DNA from 4 places in the Nocardia sp. NPDC058658 genome. Region 2 is predicted to be linked to each of the others. Evidence: riboswitches for the same ligand, from Rfam matches in the RefSeq annotation. Region 2 holds a riboswitch; each other region holds the start of a gene.

Evidence for each region. A riboswitch is a leader RNA that binds a small molecule or an ion and turns the genes downstream of it on or off. The one in region 2 is predicted to bind S-adenosylmethionine.
Region 1: it holds a riboswitch for S-adenosylmethionine, as region 2 does, so the genes downstream of both, ACFWUP_RS27265 (AfsA-related hotdog domain-containing protein) here and ACFWUP_RS09995 (rhodanese-like domain-containing protein) in region 2, are expected to answer to the same signal.
Region 3: it holds a riboswitch for S-adenosylmethionine, as region 2 does, so the genes downstream of both, ACFWUP_RS27300 (ABC transporter substrate-binding protein) here and ACFWUP_RS09995 (rhodanese-like domain-containing protein) in region 2, are expected to answer to the same signal.
Region 4: it holds a riboswitch for S-adenosylmethionine, as region 2 does, so the genes downstream of both, ACFWUP_RS24510 (bifunctional o-acetylhomoserine/o-acetylserine sulfhydrylase) here and ACFWUP_RS09995 (rhodanese-like domain-containing protein) in region 2, are expected to answer to the same signal.

The regions. Positions count from the first base shown of each region.
Region 1 covers NZ_JBHXRR010000027.1:1,174-6,845, forward strand. Annotated here, with positions in the region: gene ACFWUP_RS27245 (alpha/beta fold hydrolase) at 224-1,003, shown strand; gene ACFWUP_RS27250 (SMP-30/gluconolactonase/LRE family protein) at 990-1,922, opposite strand; gene ACFWUP_RS27255 (MarR family winged helix-turn-helix transcriptional regulator) at 2,037-2,486, shown strand; gene ACFWUP_RS27260 (SRPBCC family protein) at 2,536-2,988, opposite strand; SAM riboswitch class IV at 3,133-3,245, shown strand; gene ACFWUP_RS27265 (AfsA-related hotdog domain-containing protein) at 3,259-4,038, shown strand; gene ACFWUP_RS27270 (HAD family hydrolase) at 4,035-4,763, shown strand; gene ACFWUP_RS27275 (hypothetical protein) at 4,757-5,599, shown strand; gene ACFWUP_RS27280 (hypothetical protein) at 5,662-5,672, opposite strand, start outside.
Region 2 covers NZ_JBHXRR010000004.1:223,448-229,119, forward strand. Annotated here, with positions in the region: gene ACFWUP_RS09985 (RNA-guided endonuclease InsQ/TnpB family protein) at 1-436, opposite strand, end outside; gene ACFWUP_RS09990 (hypothetical protein) at 571-1,029, shown strand; SAM riboswitch class IV at 1,075-1,193, shown strand; gene ACFWUP_RS09995 (rhodanese-like domain-containing protein) at 1,211-1,627, shown strand; gene ACFWUP_RS10000 (O-succinylhomoserine sulfhydrylase) at 1,639-2,847, shown strand; gene ACFWUP_RS10005 (STM3941 family protein) at 2,906-3,439, shown strand; gene fgd (glucose-6-phosphate dehydrogenase (coenzyme-F420)) at 3,529-4,539, opposite strand; gene ACFWUP_RS10015 (HAD-IIA family hydrolase) at 4,698-5,456, shown strand; gene ACFWUP_RS10020 (LLM class flavin-dependent oxidoreductase) at 5,605-5,672, shown strand, end outside.
Region 3 covers NZ_JBHXRR010000027.1:7,901-13,572, reverse strand. Annotated here, with positions in the region: gene ACFWUP_RS27310 (ABC transporter ATP-binding protein) at 1-797, opposite strand, end outside; gene ACFWUP_RS27305 (ABC transporter permease) at 778-2,613, opposite strand; gene ACFWUP_RS27300 (ABC transporter substrate-binding protein) at 2,613-3,761, opposite strand; SAM riboswitch class IV at 3,781-3,895, opposite strand; gene ACFWUP_RS27295 (FMN-dependent NADH-azoreductase) at 4,113-4,739, shown strand; gene ACFWUP_RS27290 (MFS transporter) at 4,717-5,672, shown strand, end outside.
Region 4 covers NZ_JBHXRR010000021.1:77,996-83,667, forward strand. Annotated here, with positions in the region: gene ACFWUP_RS24505 (homoserine O-acetyltransferase) at 1-481, opposite strand, end outside; gene ACFWUP_RS24510 (bifunctional o-acetylhomoserine/o-acetylserine sulfhydrylase) at 478-1,794, opposite strand; SAM riboswitch class IV at 1,878-1,988, opposite strand; gene ACFWUP_RS24515 (TetR family transcriptional regulator) at 2,053-2,772, opposite strand; gene ACFWUP_RS24520 (MFS transporter) at 2,907-4,400, shown strand; gene ACFWUP_RS24525 (NADP-dependent isocitrate dehydrogenase) at 4,672-5,672, shown strand, end outside.

The DNA.
Region 1 (5,672 bases), on a different contig from region 2:
CCTCCGGCCTGTTCGGAGTGATCACTCGTCCCTCCATGAGGCGTTTTCATCCGCGGCGAAGCGTATGCGAACGGGCGGAATATTGCCACCGGTACAGTTCGGAAATCCTGGCCGCGACCGGGCGGAATGGTTCTGCCGATGGTAAAGCGACGAAGAATCCCGCCGCAGCGCCTTGGTCGTACGGTATGGGCGGCAACTCTTCGAACTGACTAGGGTCGTTGACGTGAGGTTTCTTGACGAAGGCGAGCCCACCGCACCCGTGATCGTGTGCATCCACGGCATTCCGGGTTCGGTCGACTGGTTCGCGGGTGTCGCCGAGCGGATGACGACCGAATTCCGGGTGATCCGGGTCGACATGCAGGAGTTGGGCGCCGACGGCGACTTCGGCGCCGCCGCCCGCACCGCCCCGCTCACCGCCCTGTTCGCCGACCTCGAGCTCACCGATGTGACGGTGGTCGGCCACTCCTTCGGCGCCGAGATCGCCCTGGAACTCGCCGCCACGTCGAGCCGGGTTTCGCGCGTGGTGGTCGTCGGCCAGGCTCCCGACTATCGGGCCGCGCGCATCCCGACCGTCGCGAAGTGGGTTGTCCGCCCGTGGGCGGTTCGCCTGGCCCAGCGTTGGACGCCGGCCCCGGTGATCCGCCTCGGCGGCCGCCCGGGCTTCGCGCCCCGCTTCCGCTACGACTCGGCACCGGGCCTGGCCGAAGCCCTGGTCCGCGACTTCCGTGCCACCCTGCCCGCAGGCCTCGCCTACGCGGTCGGCGCCAGAGCCGACGACTTCGCCGCGGCACCCCTCGATACCCGCGCCGAAGCCCTCGCTCAACCCGTCCTCGTCGTCCACGGCCGCCACGACCACCTCTACGACAGCACCGAAACCCTCGTCCGTTTCGCCGCCGCCGGTGCGCAAACCCATCTCGTGGAACACGCGGGCCACTCACCGCAGGTGGAGCAGCCGGACGAATTCGTCTCCGTGCTCAGCGAATTCATCGCTAGAACCCGCTGACCGCCGAGACCACGAAGGTGTCAGGCACGCCCTGACCCATCGGCCCGCCCTTGTCGAATTGCGACGACACGACAAGCGCCCGATCGCCCGAATGCACCAGCGTCGTAGGAATACTCAGTGTGGGATCGTGGAATTCGCCTGCGCGGGTGGCGGTTGCGCCGTTGTCGGTGAGCGTCCAGCGGCTGATGGTGTTGTCGAGATTGTGGACGATCCACAGCGTGTTGTCGCGCAGCTCCAACCCGTCACCGTTGCGAGCATCGCCGCCGCTCAGCGCTACTTTTCGGATGGGCTCCGCGCCACCGGCGAGATCGATGCGATACAGCTCGGCCGCTGACATCGCGACGACGATCAGATACCGTCCGTCCCGATCGGCCGCAATGCCGTTGAGCGCGAACGCCTTCGGATCGCCGGCCATCGCGGTCAAATCGTAGGCGACAGTTAATTCACTACTGCCGATCGCGGCTTTGTAGACGACATTGCGAACGCTGTCGGTCAAATACGCCGTCCCGTCGGCGCCGAAGTCCAGATCGTTGACGAATCGTGGTGCGGCACCGGGCACGTCGAATCGCGCGAGCAGCGCCCGCGAGCCGGTGTCGTAAACACTCACTCCCACACCGGAATCGATCACCCACAGTCGACCATTCGAATCGACTTTCACCCCGTTCGCCGTCTTCCTCCCGTCGGCACCCGCGGGCAGGAAGACCTCCGCGCGCGCGGCGTTTGCACCCGCGCGATACACCGAACCATCGGCGAACGACCCGACGTAGGTGTCCCCGTTGCGCGGGTCTAGGCCGATGCCCTCGGGGTACACGGCGTTGCCGGGCAATTCGTACGCCGTGCTCAGCGTGGGCGCGGCGGGCGAGGTCCCGCACGCGGCGAGGGTCAGGCAGGCGGCGGCAAGGGTGACGGTTCGCAACATGGTGAAGCCTCTCGGTGATGTAATGGCAAACATCAATCAGTAGGCAGTAACGTAGATTAGAGTCGTTATGATCGTCAACAGGGTTACGAATTGATGGGCGGATATCATGCACGCATGACGTCCATGCCCGCCGCCGAGAGGCTCGGCTCGTACCTCAAGCGGGCCGAGCAAGCCCTGATCGCGACGAAGACGGCCGCGCTGAAACCGGCAGGCCTGACCGTCCCGCAGTACAGCGCGCTGATGTACCTCGCGGAGAACCCCGGCATCTCGGCCGCCGCCTTGGCGAGGCTGGCGGGCGTCACCCCGCCGACGATGAACACTGTCCTGACCAACCTGCAGGACCGCGGCCTCGTCGATCGCACCCCCCACGAGTGGCACAAGAACGTGCTGGAAACCCGCCTCACCGAGCAGGGTCGTGCGGTGATGAACGACGCCGACGCGCGCGCGATCGCAGTGGAGCGCACCCTCGCCGAGCAATTCACCGCAGCCGAGCTGGCGGTGTTGCGGGAGCTGCTCACCCGCAGCACGCAGGCGCTCGACGAGATCCGCGACAACCCGGCGTGACGAAAAAAGCCCGCCGGATGGTCTCCGGCGGGCTTTGAAGAACTTCAGGTCAGCTCTCTACGGCGACCTTCACCTTGCTCAGCGTCTCCTGCATTCCCGCAATCAGATCGGCTTCGAACTTCTGCTCGCCGCCCATGGCGACCTTGATCGTCTTGACCAGCCAGCCGGGCAGGCCCTTGGGATCGACGGTGCGGGTCTCGACGACGCGCGTGCCGGTAGCGGTGGGGGAGAGTTCGTAGGTCCAGGTCGTGCGGTTCTCGTTCATCCGGAAAGCGAACGCCGTGTTCGGCTCGAAGCGCACGATCCGCGAGGTGGTCGGGTAGATCTTCCAGCCGACCTTGTTGACGTTGACGGTGAACGCGCCTTCGCGCACGCCGCCGACCGCGACCATCTTCACCGTCGTCGGGCTGAACTCGGACATCCGGCTCAGATCGGACAGGACCGACCAGACCTTCTCCGGCGATGCGGCGATGTCGATGCTGGCTTCGAGAGTGTTCGGCAACGGTGCCTCCGGGATATACGTGACGGACTGTCACGCTCAGCATAGGCACCTGGTTTCCGCCCTACCTCCGCCCGTGGGCGGATTTTTCGCATGCTGGTCGGAAAGGTTTTCAAAATTATTGCGGCCGTTTACCTTTCGGAGCACGGTCACGAGTTCCAGCATCGAGCCCCGGCTTGCTGGGCGGCAACCCTCCAGCGGCGGCGGGGTGCTCCGGGTGACGACCGGATGGCGGGACTCACCTGCTGTAAGCGTCTTTCTGGAGGTCTATCCATGTCTGTAGTCCAACTCGACGCCACTCGCGCCCCGGAAGCGGTGGCGACCGCGTTCGTCGTGGTGGCCGACCGTTTCCTCGGGATCACCGCGGACGAGCGGGTACACACCGTCTCGGGGCTGGTGGCGCTGTTGCGCAGCGGTCGGTTCGTCGATCAGGAACTGGCCGTTCACCTGGGCCAGGGCATCACCCGTCACGATCTCGACTACCTGGAGCACGTGGCGGCCGTGCACGCACCGCAGGCGCGAGTCCGGGTGGTCGGCGAGATCGCCGAGCCTGCGCGCAGGCACCATGTGCACAAGTACCAGCACTCCAATGTGCTGTTGGCGGGGCTGCGGCGTATCGAGGAGAACGCCTTCGAAGCGGATCTGCGTCTGGACAGCGACAACGAACTGCTGCTCGACCACCAGACCGGTGAGCACGTGCAGGGCATTGTGGTGATCGAGGCGGTGCGGCAGCTGTTCCTTGCCGCGTTCGAACTCGAGTACGGGGTGCGCAGGCCGCAGGAGCACTTCTACATCGTGTGGAACAACGTCGACCTGCGGTTCACTTCGTTCCTGTTCCCGCTGCCCGCGACGCTGCACGCCCAGCTCACGCCGATCTCGATCGACGATCCGGGCAAGCTGCAGTTCGTCATCGAGACCGAGGTGCGCCAGTTCGACAAGACCGTCGCCGGCTCGCGTATCGAGTTCACCGCGCTGCCCAACGACCGGATCGCCCAGATCGAACGGGCGAAGGCGGCCAAAGCGGTCACCGCGCATCTGGGGGTGCCTGCGTGAGCGGTCAGCGCCCGAGGGCTGCGTTCTTCGACGTGGACGAAACCCTGATCACGGTGAAGTCGATGTTCACTTTCCTGCGATTCTGGCTCGCCGAGAACGGTGACGACGGCAGCGAATACGCCCGTGTCACCGACGATCTCAAAGCCAGGGCCGAGGCCGGTGCGCCGCGCGAGGAGATCAACCGGGAGTACTACCGGACCTACCGCGGTGTCGAGTACGCCGCGCTGGTGGCGGCCGGTCAACGCTGGTTCGACGAGTTCGCGGCCGAGGGTGCCGCGTTCTATGCCGATGCGGTGCAGGCACTGCGGGAGCACCGGGACTCCGGGGTTCGCACGGTACTGCTGTCCGGTTCTTTCGCACCGGCGATCGCACCCGTGGCCGCCGCGGTAGGCGCCGACCACATCATCGCCACCGAACCGCTGGTCGACGCGAACGGCGTGCTCACCGGCGAGGTGCGCGAGCCGATGATCGGCGCGGCCAAGGGGGAGGCGGTGGTGGAGTACCTGCGCGAGCACGGCATCAGCGCCAACGACACCTGGGGTTACGGCGATCACGGCACCGACCTGCCGTTCCTCTGGTTGGTGGCCCGCCCCGCCTACCGCGGCACCGACCCGAAACTGGTGGCCGCCGCGCGCAGCGGCACCTGGCGGCACCTGAGCGACCGCCTCGGCGACGCGACCGGCAACGAATTCTCCGATGATCGAAAGGTGGCTTCCGTATGGTGAAGCGTCTGTACGACCTGACCCCCACCACCCAGGGGCCGCTCTACCCGCCCAGTGAAATCGTGGATGCGGCAGGCGATTTCATCGTCGTCGGATTCCTGAACGAGGCCGGTCCCGATGGCTCGGTAGTCCGGCGCTGGGGCCGAGCCGTGGTCGCGGCCGACACCCCACTGCCCACCTTCGGCGAAAGTCTGCCCTACAAGGTGATTCATGAACTGCCGGAAGAACTCTCGGCCGAAGACAGCGACCTGGTCCTGCACACGCTCCCACTCCCGTTGCCCGCCAACAACTATCCCATCGTCTTCGCGCCCGACCAGCTACCGGCGGCCGCCACGGTCACCCGCCCCAGCTACCCCTTCCACGAAGTCCCCATCCCCGACCTGCGCCCCGAAGACGGCCGCAAACTCACCGCCCCCGTCACCCTCGGCGACTGGCTGAAAGCCCGCGGCACAGTGGAAGTCTCGATCACCGACGACGACCGCAACGCCCACTTCGCCTTCGAACTCGCCGGCCTGATCCCCGACTCCCTCTACACAGTGATGTCCCTCCGATCCCACGACCTCGACCCCGAAAACCCCACCCGCCCAGGCCCTCTCGGCATCCCCAACGTCTTCATCACGACCCCCGAAGGCACCGCCACCTACCAGGCCACCCTCCCCAACCCCTTCCCTGACCCGAAAACCCCCGGCGCCAACCGCGTCATCAGCGTCGTCGTCCTCTGGCACAGCTATCAACAGAACTACGGCGGCGCCATAGCCCACTTCGGCCTGGGCGGCGACATCCACGCCCAACTGAAACTCCCCACCCCCACCTTCGAAGAATTCCGCACCCATCCCTGAACCCGATCCGCCCGACGCCCGCATGCCGACCGGCGTGCGGGCGTTCGTGCTGATCCGAGACGTCAGCCGGCCG
Region 2 (5,672 bases):
GCAGCTCGCGCGACCAGACGATGTCGAGCGGTTCGCTCATCTTCGCCAAAGTCAGTTTCCCGTCACGCCATCGAAACCCTGACCGAGTGTATTCGGCGCTGGTCCTGGACTTCTTGCGGGATTTGAAGCGGGGATATTTGGCCCGCTTGGCCCAGAAGTTGGCGAACGCCGTTTGCAGGTGCCTCAACGACTGCTGCAACGGCACCGATGACACGTCGCCCAAATAGGCGAGGTCCTCGCCGCGTTTCCATTCGGTCAGCATCGCCGACGTGGCGTTGTAGTTGACCCGCTCGCCCCGCTGCCACGCGGTGGTTCGGGCCTCGAGTGCGAGGTTGTATACCTTGCGTACGCACCCGAAGGTCCGTTCCAGCTCAGCAGTTTGCTCGGGGGTTGGGTGGAACCGGAACTTGAAAGCCCGCTTCACCAGCCCGCCCATGCCTCACAAATTAGCATGCTTGTTCGTAAATCTGACTTTCCCGAAAGGAGGGGTAGCGCTGGGCACGTCAGGCATCAACCTGCCGCGTGCTCGTGGCCGGTCATGGACGACCGGTTTCCGCGCTACGACACCCAATGAACGAGGAGCAAACAGGTTCGGATGACCAGCCCATCGTGGTGGATCAGACCGACAAGCGTTCCATCGTCCCGTTCGTCGCGGCAGCGGTGGTGGCGATCATCGTGCTCATCGGCATCGTGGCGGGCGGACTGCTCTCACCCGCTGAGAAAAATGTCACAGAGGCCGACCGGCTCGCGGCCGCCGTCACCAACTATATCGACGCCCGCTCGCGCAGCGACCTGCGTCCGCCGACCGGGGTGGCCTGCGAAGGCTTCAACGAGGAGACCTCCGGCCTTTCCGAACAGCTCGGTGGCCCGAAATCCACTGTCACGATCGACGGCAAGGGCTTCCGGAACGCCACCGTCAACGGCGACCGCGCCAAAATCGACGCGACCGTCGTGGTCAACGGCAACCCCGCGACCACCAACTGGAAACTGACCCGCGTCGACGGCGCGTGGCTGGTCTGCACCTTCTGAATCGTTTGACACGATGACCGGTGCCGAGGCAATCTCAGATCGCAAGGTCATGAGTGCCAGCGTCAAGCCCCGGCTCGCTGGTCGGCAACCCTCCTCCGCGGTGGGGTGCTCCGGGTGACGACCTGGCCGTGTGTTCCGGAGTTCCGGCACGGCAAGAGCGGATTCACGCAGGAGGATCGACATGACTTACGCCGGCGACATCACCCCTGAGAAGGCGTGGGAGCTGCTCACCGAGCACCCCGGCGCCGTGCTGGTCGACGTGCGCACCGAAGGCGAGTGGGCACACATCGGCATCCCCGACACCAGCTCCATCGACCGCCCCGCCCATTTCATCGAGTGGGTCGACGGCACCGGCACCCGCAACCCCGAGTTCGGCGTGCAGCTCGAGCAGGCTCTGGCCGGTCGCCCCGACGATGCCCCGGTCGTGTTCCTGTGTCGCTCGGGTCAGCGTTCCGCGCACGCGGCGAACCTGGCGACCGCGGCGGGCGTGGCGCCCTCTTACAACGTGCTCGACGGTTTCGAGGGTGGTCCCGACGCGTTCGGTCAGCGCGGCAGCACCGGTTGGCGCGCCGTCGGCCTGCCGTGGCGTCAGGCATAAGGGAGAACAGCATGATCACCGGTGGTTCTTTCGACAAGCCACTGCCAGAGGGTGTCGGTCCCGGCACGCTCGGTGTGCGTGGCGGCCTGCGCCGTTCCGGCTTCGACGAGACGTCCGAGGCCCTGTATCTGACCTCGGGTTTCGTCTACGAGAGCGCCGAAGCCGCCGAGGCCGCCTTCACCGGCGACATCGAGCACTTCGTCTACTCCCGCTTCGGCAACCCGACCGTCGCGATGTTCGAGGAGCGCATCCGCCTGCTCGACGGCGCCGAAGCCGCCTTCGCGACCGCATCCGGCATGTCCGCGGTGTTCACGGCTCTTGGCGCGCTGCTGAAGGCAGGCGACCGACTCGTCGCCGCCCGCAGCCTGTTCGGTTCCTGTTTCGTGGTCTGCAACGAGATCCTCCCCCGCTGGGGCATCGAAACCGTCTTCGTCGACGGCGATGACCTCGACCAGTGGGAGCAGGCCCTCTCCGTCCCCACTCAGGCCGTCTTCTTCGAGACCCCCGCCAACCCGATGCAGACCCTCGTCGACGTCCGCAAGGTCACCGAGCTGGCCCACGCCGCAGGCGCAAAGGTGGTGCTGGACAACGTCTTCGCGACCCCCCTGCTCCAGCGTGGCTTCGAACTCGGCGCCGACGTGGTCGTCTACTCCGGCACCAAACACATCGACGGCCAGGGCCGAGTCCTCGGCGGCGCCATCCTCGGCGCCAAGGACTACATCGACGGCCCCGTCAAAACCCTGATGCGCCACACCGGCCCCGCCCTGAGCCCCTTCAACGCCTGGACCTTGCTCAAGGGCCTCGAAACCATGCCACTGCGCGTCCGCCACTCCACCGAATCGGCCCTGCAAGTGGCCAAGTTCCTGGAGACCAACGATTCGGTCGACTGGGTGAAATACCCCTTCCTGGAATCACATCCACAACACGCCCTGGCCAAGGAACAGATGTCCGGCGGCGGCACAGTCGTCACCTTCGCCCTCAACGGCGACGACGGCAAAAAACGAGCCTTCGAGGTCCTGAACCGCCTCCGCATCATCGACATCTCCAACAACCTCGGCGACGCCAAAACCATGATCACCCACCCCGCCACCACCACCCACCGAGCCATGGGCCCAGAAGGCCGAGCCTCAATCGGCCTGTCCGACGGCGTCGTTCGCATCTCGGTAGGCCTGGAAGACCTCGAAGACCTCCTGGGCGACTTGGATCACGCGCTGAGCTAGCGTCGGATATCTCGGCGACGGCCAAAGATGTTTGCCACCAAGGACTTACACTCTGTCCATGACTGCTGGGGGAAGCGCGCAGCCTGCGACGTTCTACTATCCGTCCGTCCTGCGTTCGGTGACGATGATCCCGGTGTCAGCCGTCTTCAGCGGTCTCGGCGTTTGGGTCGTGTTGTCCGACGATATGCCGCTGTGGCCGTTGATCAGCGGGGTGCTGTGCATACCGATCGGACTTGCCAGCATGCTCTTTCTCATCGGCCGATTGATCTGGCGCCGACCGGAATTGGTCTTGACCGGCGACGGCCTCGACCATCGCCAGTCAGGTAGCCTCGCATGGGACGAAGTAGCGCACGCGCGCATATTCGTCCAGCGCCCCACGGCATATTCCAAGGTGCGCTACGTCCAACTGGGTCTGCACGATCCGGAAGCGTACTTAGCGCGTAGTTCCCGCCGAATCAGACTGCTGGCCGGGCTCAGTCAGAAGCTCGGCTACGGCACGGTGAATCTGCCGGAGTCCATGCTGGGCGCACCCGCCGAACAAGTACTCACCGCGATGTGCCACTACCGACCGAACTTGATCATCCTCCCGTAACTGCCGTCAGTCACCCGCCGCGGCGACAGAACCGCCACGCCTTTAGAAGCATGGCGGTTCCGGGCGAATCCTGCTCGGTCGTTGTCGTTTCAGCCCAGGGCGCGCAGGCGGGGGGCCAGGTCTCGCTTGAAGAGGTCCAGGAAGCGGAGTTGGTCGTGGCCGGGGGCGTGGAAGACGAGGTGGTTGAGGCCTGCGTCGAGGTAGGGCTTGATCTTGGCGACGGCTTCGTCGGGGTCGCTGGCGACGATCCAGCGCTTGGCGACCTGTTCGATCGGGAGGGCGTCGGCGGCCTTTTCCATTTCGATCGGGTCGGTGATGTCGTGCTTCTGTTCGGGGGTCAGCGACAGCGGGGCCCAGAAGCGGGTGTTCTGCAGGGCGAGTTCGGGATCGGTGTCGTAGGAGATCTTGATCTCGATCATCTTGTCGATGTCGGCGACATTGCGCTCGGCCTTCGCGGCCCCCTCGGCGACGGCGGGGAGCAGTTTCTCGGTGTAGAGGTCCATGCCCTTGCCCGAGGTGCAGATGAAACCGTCGCCCGCGCGGCCCGCGTATCGGGCGACGACGGGGCCGCCGGCCGCGATGTAGACGGGGATTCCGCCCTTGGGAACGTCATAGATCGAGGCGCCGACGGTGTGGTAGTACTCGCCGTCGAAGTCGACGCGGTCGCCGGTCCACAGTTCGCGCATCATTTTCACGGCTTCACGCAGGCGCGCGAAACGCTCTTTGAAATCGGGCCATTCGCCTTTGTAACCGGTGGCGATTTCGTTCAGCGCCTCACCGGTACCGACCCCGAGCATCACCCGGTTCGGGTACAAGCAGCCCAGCGTCGCGAAGGCCTGCGCGATCACGGCCGGGTTGTAGCGGAAGGTGGGGGTGAGCACCGACGTGCCGAGCTGGATCCGCTCGGTGCGCTCGCCGACCGCCGCCAGCCAGGCCAGCGAGAACGGCGCGTGGCCACCGTCGTGGCGCCACGGCTGGAAGTGATCGCTCACAGTCGCGCTGTCGAGACCGTGCTGCTCGGCGGCGACGCCGAGTTCGACCAGCTCTCGCGGCCCGAACTGCTCTGCCGATGCCTTGTACCCGAGCTTGAGATCGACCATTCCAGCCACTCCTGTCATCCGTTGACCCCTGCCACACGACCCTAGCGCGCACCCCGCCGTCCGCGCCCATGCCGTTTCGTCACCCATCACATCGCGTTTTAGCGGACAATTAACTGGTGACCGCAAAAGATGAGCAGATCCTGTCGTACCTGACCGACATGGACGGCGTCCTGGTGCACGAGGATCAGCTGATCCCCGGCGCCGACGAGTTCCTCGCCGAACTGCGCGCCAACGAGATCCCGTTCCTCGTGCTCACCAACAACTCGATCCGCACCCCGCGCGACCTGCAGGCCCGCCTGCGCCACACCGGCCTCGACATCCCCGAGGAGTCGATCTGGACCTCGGCCCTGGCGACGGCGACCTTCCTCGACGACCAGCGACCCAACGGCACCGCGTACGTGGTCGGCGAATCCGGCCTCACCACCGCGCTGCACGAGATCGGCTACGTGCTCACCGACAGCGACCCCGACTACGTAGTCCTCGGCGAGACCCGCACCTACTCCTTCGAGGCCATCACCACCGCGATCCGCCTGGTCGACAAGGGCGCCAAGTTCATCGCCACCAACCCCGACGCCACCGGCCCGTCCCGCGACGGCGTCCTGCCGGCCACCGGTTCGGTCGCCGCCCTGATCACCCGCGCCACCGGCAAGGAGCCGTACTACGTCGGCAAGCCGAACCCGCTCATGATGCGCTCGGCCCTGCGCCGAATCGGTGCGCACTCCCAGTCGACGGTGATGATCGGCGACCGAATGGACACCGACGTGATCGCCGGACTGGAAGCGGGCCTGCGCACAGTGCTGGTGACCTCGGGCATCTCGTCGAAGGCCTCGGTGGAGGCCTACCCCTTCCGCCCGACCGCGGTGGTCGGCTCGGTCGCGGACCTGATCGGCCGCACCCGCCACCCCTTCGCCGACTGAGCACCGGACAGGTGATCACCAGGCTCTGAGGGTCTTCTCTCTCGGGCGATGTCGCCAGGAAAGCCTGGTGATCGTGTGTCCAAGTAGGTATCGGAATAGTTCGCCGGCCTTCTTGGTTATAGTTGCCATGGCAACCAAAGGAGGGTCCGTGCAGTTCGGAATCTTCAGCGTCGGCGATGTGACCGCCGACCCAATCACAGGCCGCACTCCTACCGA
Region 3 (5,672 bases), on a different contig from region 2:
ATCTGTTCCGGTGTGCCCTCGGCGATGACGCGGCCCTCGTCGAGCACGAGCACCCGGTCCGACAGCGCGTTCACCAATTCCAGCTTGTGTTCGACGAGCACGATCGTCTGCCCGCCCGCTTTCAGCTGGGCGAGTTGCGCCCCGACCTCGGCGGTCTCGGTCTGATTCATGCCCGCCGCCGGCTCGTCGAGCAGCAGCACCGTGGGGCGAAGGGCCAGTGCCCTGGCGATCTCGGTGCGACGGCGGTTGGCGTAGGACAGGGTGTAGGCGTTGTTCTCGGCGCGGGGCGCCAGCCGTTCGGAAAAACGGGCCAACTGGGTGTCGACCAGCGCGTCGGTGGCGCGACGCTCGGCCCGCACCGCCGGCGTCGGCACCAGCGCCAGTGCGGTCTCGGCCAGCAGCGGAAGCCAGCGCAGCACCGGGAATCGCGCCAGCGACTGCCACGGCCGCCCCGCGGTGAGGGTCGTGTGCAGGCCGATCTCGACGTTCTCGCGCACGGTGAGACTGCCGAACACGCGCCCGTTCTGGAACGTGCGCGCGATCCCCGCACCCGCCGCGGCCTCCTGCGAGCCCGCCCGCAGCCGCTTGCCCGCGACCTCGACCGTGCCCGCGTCGGGGCGGAGCAGACCCGAGATGAGATTCACCGTCGTCGTCTTCCCTGACCCGTTCGGCCCGATGATCGACACGAATTCGCCTGGCGCCACGGTGAATTCGACACCGTCGACCGCGTGCACACCACCGAAGGATTTACGCAGCCCCCGCACGGCCAGCACCGGTTCAAGCAGCGACTCTGACACGTTCACTCCTCACAAGAACGCCCTGCGGACGGAACCGGATGATCAGCAGCAGCACCACGCCGTAGAGCAGGATGCGAGCCTCCGGCGCCAGACGCAGCGCCTCGGGAACGCCGATCAGGACCACCGCGCCGAGCACGGCGCCGTAGGGCGAACCGGTCCCGCCGAGCACGAGGATGGTGATGATCAGCAGGGACATGGGCAGGTTGAACACGGTCGGATCGATGTAGCTGTACTGGTGGGCGAGCAGCGCACCGGCGATCCCGGAGAACAGGGCGCTGATCGCGAAAGCCAGCGCCTTGTAGTCGCGCACCGGGACACCGGAGGAACGCGCGGCCACCTCGTCGGCGCCGACCGCGCGCAGGGCGGTGCCAAGGCGCGAGCGCTGTACCCCGACCACCACCGCGAGGGTGACCGCCAGGAACAGCAGGTCGAGCAGATACACCTCGGTGTTCTCGGTGAACTCGTGGCCGAAGACGCTCGGCACCGGAATGCCGAAGATGCCGTAGGAACCACGGGTGAGCGATTCCCAGTTGCGGATCACCGCCACGATCACGATGCCGATCCCGAGCGTGGCGATCGCGACATAGTGCCCGTTGAGATTCCACAGCGGCGCGGCGAGCACCGAGGAGATCACCGCCGCCAGCACTCCGCCGGCGAGCGCGGCGGCCAGGAACGGCCAGTCGTGGTTCACCGTGAGGACGGCCGAGGTGTAGGCGCCGATCGCGATCGGACCGGCCTGCCCGATCACCAACTGCCCGGCCGAGCCCGCCACCAGCGTCATCGACACCGCGACGATCGCGTACGCCAGGATCTGGGTGCCCACCACGATGGCGTAGTCGTCGACCACCAGCGGCACCACGATCGCGGCGACCGCGAACACGATGACCGCATGCCACCAGCGCACCCGCAACTGCCGCCCGATCCCGAGGAAGGTGCCGGTGAGCGGTTCGGCGCTGATCGCGGGCACCTTGGCCAGCAGGCCGCCGGGCCGCAGCACCAGGAACGCCACCAGCACGCCGAAGGTGATCAGGTCGCGGTAACCGTCACCGAAGGTGTAGATGCCGAAGCCTTCGACGATGCCGAGCAAGAACCCGCCGATCACCGCGCCCGGAATGGACCCGAGCCCGCCGATGGTGGCCGCGACGAACCCGGTGAGCCCGGCCAGTGTGCCGCTGTGCGGGGAGATATTGGAGTTGTAGATGCCGACGAAGATGCCCGCCAGACCACCGAGGCCCGACGCGATCGCGAAGGCGAGCAGCTTGATCCGCGCGACCCCGATGCCCATCTGCGCGGCCGCGTCCGGGTCCTGGGCGGTGGCGCGGATGGCCAGGCCGTAGCGGCTGAACCGCAGGAAACCGGCCAGGCCACCCATCACCACGAGGGTGAGCGCGAACATCACCAGGTCGGAGGTGCCGAAACGGACCCCGCCGAGCTGGAAGTTGTTGGTGGGCAACACCTGTGGGAACGGTCGGGTGTCGGGACCGAACACGATCTGGGTCAGGTTCTCGATGATCAACCCAGCCGCCACCGTCGCCAACAGCGCCCCGATGGCCGGTGCCTTGCGCAGCGGATGCACCGCCAGCAGATCGATGAGAATGCCGACGATGGCGGTGGCCGCGACCACGAGCACGATGGTCAGCCACAGAGGAAAGCCCTGCTCGGCGATCAGCCACCAGCCGAGCATGGAACCGAGGGCGAACACCGCGCCGTGCGCGAAGTTGATGACATTGGTGACGCCGAAGATAAGGGTGATGCCCACGGCGAGCAGCGCGTACGCGTTGCCGTGGACCACACCGGCGATGAGTGTGTCGAACATCAGCGGTTGCCGGTCGGCACGAACTTGCCATCCTCGAGCACCAGCTCACGCGGGGACACGCCCTTGGGGCGACGCGTCTCCTGATCGAAAGCGAAAGTGCCCAAACCGATTCCGGTGAACGCGGTCTCGGTCTTCAGTCCCTCGAGGATGCCCTCGCGCGTCGCGCCGCCCTTCTTCGCGGCCTGGACGAGCACATTGACGGCGTCGTAGGCGTAGACGTTGAAGTCGCCCGGATCGGTGTTGAACTTCTTGCGGAACTTGGTGACGAAGTCCTGCACCTTCGGGTCCGGGTCGGCCGGGCTGAAGACGCCGTTGACGATGTCGCCCTCGGCCGCCGCGCCCGCCAGCGAGATGAACTGCGGGGTGTTCTGGCCGCCGAAGAACTGGCCGGAGAAGCCCACGTCACGCAGCTGCTTGACCACCAGCGCGCCGTCGGGGCCGTAACCGAGGTGCACGAACGCCTCGGGGTCGGCTTCGCGGCCCTTGATCAGGATCGGCTTCACATCGGTGGAGTCGGGCAGGATCGGCGAGGAGTACACGACCTCGACACCCTTCTGCGCGGCGAACTTCTCGAACAGGCTGAAAGCCTGCTTGCCCCAATCAGTTTCGAGATAGACGACCGAGACCTTCTTGGCCTTCGTCGACACCCACTGCGCATTGCGTTCCTGGAACACATCGAGGGTGATCGAGGGGCTCCACGAGTAGTTGCCCGCCTTGGTGAAGTCGACGGCGGAGTTGGTGAAGCCGTACTGAACGAGCTTGCCGCGGTTGTAGATCGGCGAGGCCGCGATCGAGGCGGGCGAGGAGAAGTCGCCGAGCTCGGCGATGATGGACTTGTCGTCGACGAACTTGGTGGCGATCGGGACGGTCTGCTTGGGGTCGGATTGCGAGTCCTCCCACTTCAATTCGACCTTGCGGCCGTTGATCCCGCCCGCCGCGTTGATCTCGTCCAGTGCCAGATCGAAACCCTGCTGCCACAGGCGACCGTACTCGGCGGAGGGGCCGGTCTTCGGGCCGGAGATGCCGAAATAGACAGGGCCGTCTGTAGATTCGCTACTGTCACTGCACCCGGCGACCGCAGCCGCCACGGCCAGCGCACCCGCCACAATTTTGAGACCACGGCGCGAGCCGAGAGAGAACTTGCTCATTGCTGGTTTTCCTTCGTGAAGACAGCGCTTGCGATACCCGATCGATATCGCCTGGTCGTCACCCGGGGCACCCCACCGCAAGCGAGGGTTGCCGATCAGCGAGCCGGGGCTCGAACGTGCTGATACTCGTGACCGTGGGCCGAAATCTAGCAGCGGATTCGGGCGTGGCCTTTTCGACTTCGGGGTACTCGATGTGGTTGCGCGGCACTCGGATACGGCGCTAGCTGCGACGATTCGGCGCGGGGTGTTTTGCGATCAGCTCGAGACAAAAACTGCGGCGCGCACTCGACAATCCGCGCAGCGTGCGACAAATCATTGTCGCGGTTCGCCGTGCTCGGTACTTCTTTTCTCATGACCACACTGCTGCACATCAACGCCTCCGCACGCGGCGAACTCAGCCAATCCCGTGCTATCGCAACCACTTTCACCGAAGCGCTCACAGCGAAGGATTCCGACTTGCAGGTCGACACGCTCGACCTGTTCGAAGCCGGACTGCCCGACTTCGGCACCGACGCCGCCGCGGCCAAACTGGCCGTGTTCACCGGCTCCGAACAGACCCCCGAACAGGTCGCCGCCTGGGAACAGGCCCGCACCGTCTTCGACCGGTTCGCCGCCGCCGACCTCTACGTCGTCAACCTCCCGATCTGGAATCACGGCGTGCCCTACATCCTCAAGCAGTACATCGACATCATCACCCAGCCCGGCTGGGCATTCGGCTTCGATCCCGAGGTCGGCTACAGCGGGCTCCTGGAAGGCAAGCGCGCGGTCACGGTGTTCACCAGTGGCGTGCACCAGCCGGGCGTGCCGATCCAGTTCGGCAGCGACTTCGCCACCCCGTTCGTGCACGACTGGTTGCGATTCATCGGCGTGAAGGACGTCGCCGAGATCCGCTTCGCGCCCACCGTGCTCACCGAGGACCCGCAGGTCGGGTTCGCTGCCGCGCAGGAGCGGGCGCGTGAGCTCGCCGGCGACTACTGAAGCGACATGGGCGCCGACGGGGCGGACGGTCGCGACGATCTGTGCCGTCGGGATTCTCGTCGTCGGACAGCTCTACGTGGTGCTGCCGGTGCTCGGCGAGCTGGCCGCGGCGTGGGACACCACCCGCGCCGCGGTGACCTGGACAACCACTGCCTTCGGGCTCGCCTACGGCGCAGGCTTCCTCGTCACCGGCCCGCTGTCGGACCGATGGGGACGCCGCCCGGTGATCGTCGGGGGTCTGGCGGCGACGGCCTTGTCCACCCTTGCGGTGATCGCGGCACCGAGTCTCGGAGCCGGGATCACCGCGCGGGTGGTGCAGGGGTTGACGGCCTCGTTCTTCGCACCGGCCGCGTTCGCCTACCTCGCCGAACGCATCGCGCCGGAGCGCAGGGTCTTTGCCCTGACCTGCCTGACCAGCTCGTTCCTCGGCGCGGGCGTGCTCGCGCAGGTGTTCGCGCAACTCGTCGACGCCGCGTTCGGCTGGCAAGCGGTGTTCGTGGTCGGCGCGGCGGGTTTCGCGATCTCGGCACTGCTGTTGCGGGCGGTACTCGAACCAGGGCGACGCGCCGACTCGACAGCATCGACGGCCTCGGCCTTCACCGCATTCGCCTCCTTGCTGCGCGCGCCACGCCTGGCCCTGCTCTACCTCAGCTGCCTTGCCGTCCTCGGCTCCTTCGTCGGGATCTACACCGGCGTACAACTCGCGCCGCCCGAAGGCGTCGGCACCAGTAGCACCGCCCTACTGGTGTTGCGGGCCAGCGCCATCCCCGCGATGATCGCAATCCCGCTCCTGGCGACCAGACTGGGTGCGATCAACCCGGAACGCCGCCTGATCATCTCTCTGACAACAGCCGGAACCACCGCCGCCATCGCAGCCCTACCCTTCGGTGGAATCTGGCTGGGGACTTGGCTTTTCGTCTTCGTAGCCGCAAT
Region 4 (5,672 bases), on a different contig from region 2:
CGACCACCGCGCCGAGCCGCTCGATCCCGAGCACCTCGAACAACTGCGCCTCGGCCCGCACCTGATCACGGATGGTCAGTGCGGGAAACCGTGCGCCCCAAGGCTTTCCGTCGGAGGCGAGCGAAGACGGGCCGGTGCTGCCCTTGCAGCCGCCGAGCACGTTGGTGGCGATCACGCACCACTCGTCGGTGTCGATCGGCGCACCGGGCCCGACCATGCCCTCCCACCAACCGGGTGCCCCGTCGGGCCCACCGACGACATGGGAGTCGCCGGTGAGCGCGTGTTCGACGAGCACCACATTGTCCAGTGCGGGGGAGAGCTCACCCCAGCGTTGCACCGCCAGCCGCACATCGGGAACAACGGCGCCGTTCTCCAGCGCCACCTCCCCGATGGCGACCACGCCGACTCGCCCGTCCGGCGGTGGCAACAGGTCCACCCCGGTTCCGGGTCGGGCGATCGGCGATTCGGTGCTCACGGTCACGTCGTCGCCGCCGCGAACCCGGCCCGGAGATCGGCCAGAATGTCGTCGATTCCCTCGATGCCCACCGCGAGCCTGACCAGGCCGGGAGTCACACCGGCCGCCAGCTGCTCGTCGGGCGTCAACTGCGAGTGCGTGGTCGACGCCGGATGAATCACGAGGGAACGCACATCACCGATGTTAGCTACATGGCTGTGCAGGCTGAGCGCGTCCACGAACTTCTTGCCCGCATCGACACCGCCCGCCAGCTCGAACGCCACGATCGCGCCCGCGCCCTTGGGTGCCAGCTCCTTGGCCCGCGCGTGCCAGGGCGAGGACTCGAGGCCGGCGTAGAACACCGCGTCGACACCCGGCTGCTCGGCGACGAACTTCGCGACCGTCTCGGCATTGCTGACATGCCGTTCGACCCGCAAGCTCAGCGTCTCGATGCCCTGGGCGATGAGGAACGCGTTGAACGGCGACACCGCCGCGCCCAGATCGCGCAGCAACTGCACGCGCGCCTTCAAAGCGAACGCGGGCGCGCCAAGATCGGCGAACACCGCACCGTGGTAGCTCGGATCGGCCTCGGTGAAACCGGGGAAGCGCGAGTTGCCGTCGGCATCGCGCACGGTCCAGTCGAACGTGCCGCCGTCGACGATCACGCCCGCAACGGCCGCGCCGTGCCCACCCAGGTACTTCGTCGCCGAATGCACGACGATGTCGGCGCCGTGGGCCAGCGGCTGGATCAGGTACGGGGTCGCGACGGTGTTGTCGACGATCAACGGCAGGCCGTTCGCGTGCGCCACACCGGCGATGCCGGGAATGTCGAACACCGCGCTGCTCGGGTTGGCGATGGTCTCGCCGTAGAACGCCTTGGTGTTGGGCTGGATCGCGGCTTCCCACTGCGCCAGGTCATCGGGGTCCTCGACGAACGAGACCGTGATGCCCAGCTTGGGCAGCGAGTAGTGGAAGAGGTTGTAGGTGCCGCCGTAGAGGTGTGGGCTGGACACGATGTGGTCGCCCGCGCTCGCCAGGTTCAGGATCGCGTAGGTTTCCGCGGCCTGGCCCGAGGCCAGCAGCAGGGCCGCGACGCCACCTTCGAGGGCGGCCACGCGCTGCTCCACCGCGTCCTGGGTGGGGTTCATGATCCGGGTGTAGATGTTGCCCGGCTCGGCGAGACCGAACAGCGCGGCGGCGTGATCGGTGTCGCGGAAGGCGTACGAGGTGGTCTGGTAGATCGGCAGGGCCCGCGCGCCGGTGGCGGCGTCGGGGGCCTGGCCCGAGTGGATCTGCTTGGTCTCGAAGGACCAGTTCTCGGGCAGGGAAAAGTCAGTCATGTCGTGCTCCAAATGGGTGTCAGCCGGGGGGATCTCGTCAACTGGGTCGGATCGACTGGCAACAACACATGGGGGCCTCCTGCAATGCGCGCTTGCTCTCGACTTTCGAGAGCCCGGTCATCACCCGGAGCACCCCACCGCAGCTGGAGGGTTGCCGACCAGCGAGCCGGGGCTTGGCGCTGGTACTCATGACCTTGCCGACATGTTAACCGGACATCCACCGCCCGCGGAAACTTCCCCCGCATTTCCCGCCGAAGATCACTCGTCGGGCGGTGTGCCGAGGCCGGGCGTGTCGTCGACCGGTGCGCCGCAGACGTGGCGCAGGCCGTGATAGGCGCGCAGGATCGCGTCGCGGGTCACCCGCACCGCTGCCTGGGGCGTCGAATGCAGCAGCGCTTCCTCGACATCGGCCATCGAGATGTGACACAGCATCTGCCAGGTGCCCGCCACCAACCGGACCATGAAGTCGTCCGGCGCCGTTCCCATCCGGTCCGCGAGCTCCGAGCACACCGCGACGTTCTTCTTCTCCGCGTACTCCAACGCTCGCGCGTTCACCGCCTGGCTGGCGCGCATGATCCGCTGCATCTGCAGGAACTGGCGCAGGAAACGCACGCCGTCGGCGCCCACTTCGGCATGGATCACCTGCAGGTAGGCCCCGCACAGCGCCTGCAGTTCGTTGCCAGGGGGTTGGGCGCGCAGCGCGGCGGCGACGGTGACCCCGAAATCGTCGATCGGGGCGAGCACGATGTCTTCCTTGAGCGGAAAGTACCGGTTGACGGTGCGCGGGGACACGTCGGCGCCCGCGGCGATCTGCTCGACCGTCGTCGCGTCGAAGCCCTGCGTATCGCACAGGTCGAGCCCGATCGCGACGATCGCCGCTTTGGTCTGCAGCTTTTTGCGTTCGCGCAGGCCCAGCGGCGCCTCGCCAGCCGGTTCGGCGGTCCGGTCAACGCTGATCGGAGAGGTCGAATCCAGCATGTCACCAGTCTACCCCGCTGCCCGTTCCATCTGTCGATACCTGCCAATTGGCGCGTTCAGACATTTTTCTCTTGACGCCAATTGTCGTGTGGTGCCAGTATTGGACGAACCTGATCGAGCGACGAGGAGTCCTGGTGACCGGCACCGAACTACAAGCGAAACATGTTGACAATCAACAGAATTCGATGCGGTGGTGGGCGCTGATCGTGCTCTCCGCCGCCCAGTTGATGGTGGTGCTCGATGCCACCGTGATCACGATCGCCCTGCCCTATGCCCAACGCGACCTCGGCATCAGTGAGGGCGACAAGCAGTGGGCGATCACCGCCTACACCCTGATCTTCGGCGGCCTGCTGCTGCTCGGCGGACGGATGGCCGACTACCTGGGCAGACGCCGGATCTTCCTGATCGGGCTGGTCGGCTTCGCCGCCGCGTCGGCACTGGCCGGACTCGCGCAGACCGGGGCGCAACTGTTCGTCGGCCGCGGTCTACAGGGCGCGTTCGCCGCACTGCTCGCGCCGGCGGCACTGTCGCTGCTGTCGGTGATCTTCACCGATGTGCAGGAACGGGCCCGGGCCTTCGCGGTGTTCGCCGGGATCACCGCAGGCGGTATCGCGTTCGGTCTGATCGTGGGCGGCGCGCTCACCGAGTTCGCGTCGTGGCGATGGACGCTGCTGATGAACACCCCGATCGCGCTCATCGCGGTGGTCGGTGCGCTGGCGGTGATCGTGCGCGATATTCCGGTGCCGCGGACCGGTGGTTACGACCTGCCCGGCGCCGTCACGGTGACCTTCGGTTTGATTTCGATCGTCTACGGATTCAGTCGCGCGGCCGAGGACGGCTGGCTGACCGGAAGTACCCTCGGACTGCTCGGGGTCGGCTTCGCGCTGTTGATCGCCTTCGTCGTCATCGAGGCGCGCTCGGCGAATCCGCTACTGCCGCTGCGTATTCCGGGTGAGATCAATCGCGGCGGGGCCTTGATCGCGGCGCTGCTCATCCCCATCGCGATGTTCGCCATGTTCTTGTTCCTGAGCTTCTACTACCAGAACACCTTGGGTTATTCGCCGCTGAAAGCCGGCATCGCGTTCCTGCCGTTCCCGGTGGGGATCGGGATCGCGGCGGGCATCACCAGTTCGCTGATGCCCAAGTTCGGGCCGCGCCCGCTGATGGTGGTCGGCGCGCTGCTCGGTGTCGCCGGGCTGGTGTGGCTGGCGCAGCTGAGCTACGGCGACGGGTATGCGGCGAGCGTGCTCGGCCCGCAGTTGCTGATGGCACTCGGCATGGGGCCGCTGTTCGTGGGAATGCAGGCCGTCGCGCTGCACCAGGTCGCCGACGAGGACTCCGGGGTGGCCAGTGCGCTGCTCAACGCCGCCCAGCAGATCGGCGGTGCGGTCGGCACCGCCCTGCTCACCACGTTGTCGGTGCAGGCCGCCAAGAACTACGCCACCGACAACCCCACCGTCGACCACCTCGTCGAACGCGCCTCCATCTACAGCTATGACGTGGCCTTCTATATCGGCGCCGGCTTCTTCCTGGTCGCGGCCGTCGTGATCGCGGCGATGATCCGCGACAAGCCGGAGAATCTCATCGAAGGTGACGAACGCCTGGCACAGGTCCCCGTCGCCGTCTGAGTTCGACCCAATGGTCCCGCGCAGCCCACTCGGCCGCGCGGGACCGTTGGCGCGTGATGGGTAAAGTGAGGGCTCCTCGCGCGCGTATCGCACAGTTCGCCCTCCCCTCGCGGTGAGGTAACACCTAGCAGTACGCTCGTCATGTTTGCACCACAACGTCCCGCAACCACCGCGGGGCATATACGGTTTGTTGGAATAGCTGGGGTCCGCTCACAAGCGTGTTCGCCTGGCCGTGCAATAAGGGCACCCACCGAGGAGGACACGAAGATCCATGTCCAAGATCAAGGTTGAAGGCACCGTTGTAGAACTCGACGGCGACGAGATGACCCGGATCATCTGGCAGTTCATCAAGGACAAGCTGATCCATCCCTATCTCGACGTGAACCTCGAGTACTACGACCTCGGTATCGAGTACCGCGACAAGACAGACGACCAGGTCACGGTCGACGCGGCCAACGCCATCAAGAAGTACGGCGTCGGCGTCAAGTGCGCCACCATCACCCCCGACGAAGCGCGGGTGAAAGAGTTCGGCCTCAAGAAGATGTGGCGCTCGCCCAACGGCACCATCCGAAACATCCTGGGTGGCACCATCTTCCGCGCGCCGATCATCATCTCCAACGTGCCCCGCCTGGTGCCCGGCTGGACCAAGCCGATCATCATCGGCCGTCACGCCTTCGGCGACCAGTACCGCGCCACCGACTTCAAGGTCTACGAGGCGGGCACCGTCACGCTCACCTTCACGCCCGAAGACGGCAGTGAGCCGATCGTGCACGAGGTCGTGAAGATGCCCGAAGACGGCGGCGTCGTCATGGGTATGTACAACTTCAAGAAGTCGATCGAGGACTTCGCGCGGGCCTCGTTCAACTACGGCCTGCAGCAGAACTACCCGGTGTACCTCTCCACCAAGAACACCATTCTCAAGGCCTACGACGGCATGTTCAAAGACACCTTCGAGGAAGTCTTCGACGCCGAGTTCAAGGCCGAGTTCGACGCGGCGGGCCTCACCTACGAGCACCGCCTCATCGACGACATGGTCGCCTCCTCCATGAAATGGGAGGGCGGCTACGTCTGGGCCTGCAAGAACTACGACGGCGACGTGCAGTCCGACACCGTGGCCCAGGGCTTCGGCTCGCTCGGCCTGATGACCTCGGTGCTGCTCACCCCGGACGGCAAGACCTGCGAGGCCGAGGCCGCACACGGCACGGTCACCCGGCACTACCGCCAGCACCAGCAGGGCAAGCCGACCTCGACCAACCCGATCGCGTCGATCTT